Regions from separate parts of the Paenibacillus sp. B1-35 genome, predicted to be linked through region 2. Evidence: riboswitches for the same ligand, from Rfam matches in the RefSeq annotation. Region 2 holds a riboswitch; the other holds the start of a gene.

Region 1 (3,137 bases), on a different contig from region 2:
TGCCTGAATGAGAAGTGTCGTCGTCAGCAATGGACTTGCTCGTATCTTTATCGACGAACTTGATACTGATAGGAAGATCCATCTTCTTGTAGAAGAAGGTGTATTCGTTGTCCTTGGCCTTGAACGTGTACTGAACCTCAGTCTTCTCAGGTGTGTAACCTGGAATGTCCAGAGCCTTCAACGTAATCGTCTGTCCGATTGTGCCGGAGAGAGAAGAGTCGTCGTTAGCGATGGATTTACCTGTTTCTCTATCTACGTACTTAATCGTTAACTTATGTGGAGCTAGCGCATATCCGAACCATATGGTTTTATTAGGCTCCTGAATCGTTAACGTTTCTTCTGTAGGATCAGTACCCTTTTTCAATACATAGTTATCAAGCTTCGGAGCAGGCACCTTGTATTTCGGCCCTATGTCCAGCGCGTCCTTGCCGTTGACGGTGAAGGATCCACTGTACAACTGCTCTGCAAGATCCACACGTTCAACAACCTTGCCGTCTGCGTTAATAGGCTCGCCTTGGTCATTTACCTTGTAGCCTTTCACAAGTATGGAGCCTTTGCCGAAGCTGACTTGCGGCACTTCAAACTCTTTTGATGTACGTTGTTGATTCACATCTGTGTATTCCATGGTAGTTCGCCCGTTTGTCGGGTAATTGACATCGGCGCTTGGATTTTTGGAAGAGTCCATTTTGATGGTATATGTCAAGGTTGCCGGACTTCCTTCTACGATGTTGCCAACGTCCCATACAAACGTTTCAGAAGCTGCATCCCATTTCACTGTCCCTTGAGATACTTTATAGTCTTGATTTTCAACAGGCGCATTACCCTTGAAAATAAGGTTAAACATTTCACCCATCGGATCCTTGACTACAGCATTTTCAGCCGCGTAAGAGATTTTCCCTGCCAGTTCAGAGAAAACCTTCTCCAGCTCCGCACTGTCAGATGGGTAATAGTTGTTTGCTGAAGCGCTGTTTTTTAATACATATACAGCGTTAGCATCATTGCCGACCTCAAGCCCGATCGAATAAATGTTGATTCCTGCATCCTTGGATGCCTTGGCTTGAGATATCGTAGGAATTCCATTGTCCTTAACCGTATAGTTGCCTATCGTGTATCGATCCCCGAACAAGCCAGAGGATAATTGATAGCTGTTGCCTGAACCGATAGTCTTGGTGTAGTCAAAATCTGATAATACAAAGTTGTACTTATTGTTGGGCCATGAATAAGAGGCAGCTTTTTTTGCAGGAGAACTGAACGTTGGCGCACCGTCGCTGAGCAGCACAATAAATTTATTTTTGGCTGAACTCTTGGTAGCTAATAAACGATGTGCTGTGTAGAGAGCGCTTTGTATGTTTGTCCCTCCGGAAGCCGAGATACCCTTAATATTGTTCAGGAGCTGCTGTTTATCATTCTGGCCAAGGAATCCGGATGATGTGTCCTCTGAGCTGGTGCTAAACGTGACAAGAGCAATTCTTGTTTTGACGTTGGAAAAAAGCAGCGTATTTACAAATTTCTCTGCTGCCTTTTTGGCATTGTCTAACCGTTTGTAGGATCTCATACTGTCTGACTTGTCTAAGACAAGTACGACATCGGTGTCACCGGCTTCAACGTTCTTCCCTTCGGCGGTTAGAGTAATCTGCCATTCTCCCGGCGTCCCGGTTGGCTTCGCTGTCTTGCTTAATTTCACAGCACCTGGTTCTGGCCAGATTGGATCTTGTGCGGCTGCATCTGCACTTTGCAGTGTGTGAGGAATAAACCCGAAGAACACGGCAAATACGCACAGCCATGTTACAGCTAACTTTACTCTACGTTTCATTCAATTCGCCACCTCATTTTTTCATTTTATTCCTCCCTTAACTACAGTGAGTCCATGCCTCCTCATTCTTATTTATATAGCTCAACGGAAAGTTAATTCCGTCGGAACCTCACATAAATAAAAAAAGTCCGGCTGCAATAACGCGATCGTTAGTTGCAGCCGGACTGTCATAGGTCATAAGACCGTTAGACTCCGAAGCTTTGCGGCCTAATCTTTCGATTAGTGTGCCCTATGAGATTTAATTAAGTGCTTCGTAAATGTAAGCGTAGATGACTGAGATCCTAGGCATAGGGAACTATCATGCTCAATATAGGTTAAGAGGAACAATTTGTCAATGATAAGAAAATACTAGTTGGTATACATACTACAAGTATTAACCTACTAGAGTTGAATCATACATCGGACAGAGTGTCGTATCTTACTCTATTACGAGAAATTGATATGCTAGTGAATTCAGATATAGAACATAAATATTCATTTGAATCGCCGCCATGTCCATATGATAATAATTAGAGTAGTAAGTTAAAAGACTGATTTGCAAATTCACATATGGTGTATACAGCCGGTAAAACAATCACCCCATAGGGCTTAAGATTTTTGTAAGGATTGAGTAAGGAATAAGAGAACACTGTCTTATACAATAACTATGAAGACATCGGGAAATTGGCAACTGAGTGAGAGGAGATACTGCCATGACGTATCTAGTACGTACACATCATCTGTCGAAGACGTTCCAAGACAAAGAGGTCGTCTCGAATGTAAATATGAATATTCGCCAGGGAGAGATCTATGGATTTCTAGGGCCGAACGGGGCCGGCAAAACAACGATCATGAAGATGATCACGAACCTAATTAAGCCTACGATTGGTCAAATCGAATTGTTCGGAGAAACATTAGCTCCTGATTCCTATCATCTGCTATCCCGCATGGGGACAATTATCGAATACCCCGTATTTTATGACAAGCTGTCGGCGAGAGATAATCTGGAACTGCATTGTGCATATATGGGGTATCACAATATGCATTCCATTGATGAGGCACTGGAGCTTGTGAAGCTTCATCATGTTGGAAATAAATCGGTCAAGGACTTTTCATTAGGAATGAAGCAGCGCCTCGGTATCGCGAGAGCAATATCGACGAAGCCGGAATTGCTTATGTTTGATGAGCCTATTAACGGACTGGATCCGATAGGGATTAAGGAGATCCGGGATTTGCTGCTTATGCTGAGCAAGCAATATGGCACGACAATTTTGATATCCAGTCATTTATTGGGTGAGATTGAGCTTGTCGCAGATACGATTGGCGTCATTAATCATGGCCGGTT
Region 2 (3,137 bases):
GACTTGTGAGTTCATCAAGCTATATTCGGGTTGGAAGCCAAAGTGGCTATGTGAGACAATCGCTGACAAGCAGCTTGCGTGATGTTCAAGGGAATGTCATTCAAAAAGGTATTGCTTACCGGGTCTTTGTGCTTACGGTAGCTGACAATAGAAGCGGCTCCTCGAATGCTTTGTCTTCGCCTTCTGGTGAATTTTCCTTGGTAGATCAATCCGTGCAGGCCCCTACGAATGTGTTTGTGGCGAGAGAAGGAGCGAATGAATTCAAGGCCTACTTCTCGAAGCCAAGCAGCGACAACGGAATTGCCTATTATGGAGTAATGGTCGTTCCTTCCGTATCGGCAGATTCATTCAACCTGGATCAGGCGAATCGTGTGGGAGGAAATAATTATAAATTGGTAAGCGTGTCGGGCGATGGATCGACCATGTTCTCGTTGTCCGATAATGATGTATACGGAAATCCAATTCGCACTGGTGTTGCCTATAAAGTATTTGTGGTGTCCGTAGCGGATGGACGATATGCAACGGTTAATGCTCTCTCAAATGCCTCTAATGAAATCATTGTTGGAAACTGATAGTAAATCAAGCCAATGGCAAACAGACTGAACGGCATAGAATAATAGCATTTTATAAGAGCCTCGAATGCATTTCGAGGCTCTTATGCATTCATAAGGGAATTATTTTAGGGATAAGAGGGATTTTTATGCTGGTATTCAATGATAAGGAGTAATTTTAACATTAGGTCTTCAATCGACAATTTTGTCGAATGAAAAAAGGAGAGGAAACGAATGGAAATGTTAGAAAAAACGCAGTTTAGGGGTGTTTTTGTCGGAAAAAAGTCGAAAAAACACTTAATTACAACTAAAAAATGACAAAAAATGATTGTCCGTGTCGAAAATTTGAAAATTGATATGAAAAGGTATTAATCTTTTCATTTAAGCAGCCGATATAAAATATGGGTCTGTAGTTGGATAATTATGAACAGGTATCCAGCATGCTGATATGTAATATGTACTTTAGACCTAATCACGCGATACATGTCACAAGAACTAGTGCGTAAACAATGTTATGACATTCTTGCCTGGTAATCGATTTGCAACAATCAATGGAGACATCAAGAAGAACAACATCAGGATTAAAAGGCAAACCCAGTCGAAAGTTGGGGGCGCAAAGCCTCGGGCCTAACGTCTATTGGATTATGGCAGCCGGGCTGCCATTCGAGTTGCGGTAACCAAACAACGGTTATTTGGTGACAAGGCTATTCCCAATGGCCTTTTTTTTGCGCACAAAGGTTGGGGTAAATGATGGAAATTGTGTTGCTGAAGTGGGACGAATGTACTTCCTATAAAAACATAGCTTCGTTGATGGATCGATTTATCCCGTATGTTACGCCTGAAAAATACAAACGGTTAGACAGACTTCGAGAGCGTAAAGATCGTTACCGCGTGGTTGCAGCTGATATATTGGCTCGCATCCTGCTCTCTCGAGCGCTGAACCGATCGAACGACGAGATTGTTATTCGTACTCATTCATTCGGCAAGCCGTATATAGAGGGCAACCCGGTATTTTTCAACATCTCTCATGCCGGTGCATTCATTGCAGTGGCATTGGATAGAGCGCCAATCGGGATTGATATTGAGCAAGCAGGGGAATGGAGCATGGATGTGGCTAGGCTGATATGCTCGCCGCGTGAGCTGGAATTGCTTGCAAATACGGACGACTGCCGTGCGCGTCAGGAATTGTTTTTTTACATATGGACGGCTAAGGAAAGTGTGTTGAAGGCAATTGGTGTAGGTCTCAGTCAGCTTCCAAGCACTTTCGAAATCGTGCAGGAGACAGCCGTACCTGTACAGCGTAATCAATTATGGAAAGTTAATCATTATTATGTAAAGCAATATGTCGTTCCTGAAACAGGCTATTGTATGACTGTGTGCGCACAGCATATGGATTTTGCCAAGCAAATAGAGTACATCACATGGGAGCAGTTGACTCATTGGTTTATGAAATGGGTTGGATCGTGATAAAGGAGAGGACGAAGATTGGCTTTCATGGAATTGACAGTAGAACGATTGACAGGCTATGACGCACATTCTATTGAGCTGCCTGAGGAGACGTTGCGTCTTCTGAAGGATCATTCGACCGAGCATTCGGTCAAGTTGGAATCCGTCATATGCGGAGCGTGGGCAACGCTGTTGTCTCGTTTCTACAACTCACAGCAAGTAACTCTTCATGCCGTTCAATCGAGTAATGGCAATGGCAATCATACCGTAGTCAGCCAGGATGACGTGACCATGCAAGGAATTATGAACATTCATAACAGTTTGTTGGCTTGCACAGAAGGGCGTAACCTGACTTGCTCTGAAATAGGAATAGACAGCGATGTAGCAACATACTGCTGGTACGGAGCAGATGCTCAACCGATGCTTCCGGAGGGGACACAGGAATGCGGTTTGCATTGCTGCATCCAATCTGTTGATGGAGTTGGTTCGACACTGCTGTTTACCATGTACTATAAGGAAAATCATTTCCAATTATCGACGGTGGAGAAGCTGGCGGAGTATTTCCTGCAACTGTTGCAGGAAATGGTTAAGCACCCTCAGAAGCGCATTGGCGAACTGGAGATGTTAACGGAGCAGGACAAGCACCAGTTGATCGAAGGAATGAATCAGACTCGGGTAGATTACCCGCATACATTTACAGTTCCGGCACTGTTCGAGGAGCAGGCGCAGCTTCATCCTGACCGGGTAGCTGTAAAGGAAGATGGCCGTGACCTGACATATCGTGAGCTGAATGTGCGTGCGAACCAATTAGCGCGCAGATTGCAGAGTCGGGGCATTGGCCGTGAGCATTCCGTCGGGATTATGGCAGAACGAAGTGCGGAGATGGTTATAGGGATATTGGCTATCCTCAAGGCAGGGGGAGCTTATGTACCTATTGATCCGGATCATCCTCAAGATCGCATTCAGTACGTTTTGGAAGACAGCCGCACGAAGCATGTGCTGTTAAGCCGTTCATCACAGGCGGATTTGCCTGCTAACATGGAGCTTATCTATATTGATGACCCGACACTTGCTGATGAGTCAGGAGATAATTTGGCATCTATCAATCAGCCGGAAGATCTTATTTATATTATTTATACA

What was found. Region 2 has a riboswitch for cyclic di-GMP ahead of ACQ5BJ_RS12530 (4'-phosphopantetheinyl transferase family protein). Riboswitches for the same ligand answer to the same signal wherever they lie in the genome.
Region 1: another riboswitch for cyclic di-GMP. It lies ahead of ACQ5BJ_RS16120 (MucBP domain-containing protein); the one in region 2 lies ahead of ACQ5BJ_RS12530 (4'-phosphopantetheinyl transferase family protein).

What each region holds. Positions count from the first base shown of each region.
Region 1 is NZ_JBCHVJ010000004.1:417,414-420,550, reverse strand. Features, by position in the region: gene ACQ5BJ_RS16120 (MucBP domain-containing protein) at 1-1,813, opposite strand, end outside; cyclic di-GMP riboswitch class I at 1,965-2,052, opposite strand; gene ACQ5BJ_RS16115 (ABC transporter ATP-binding protein) at 2,506-3,137, shown strand, end outside.
Region 2 is NZ_JBCHVJ010000003.1:152,668-155,804, forward strand. Features, by position in the region: gene ACQ5BJ_RS12525 (copper amine oxidase N-terminal domain-containing protein) at 1-572, shown strand, start outside; cyclic di-GMP riboswitch class I at 1,129-1,215, shown strand; gene ACQ5BJ_RS12530 (4'-phosphopantetheinyl transferase family protein) at 1,299-2,018, shown strand; gene ACQ5BJ_RS12535 (amino acid adenylation domain-containing protein) at 2,046-3,137, shown strand, end outside.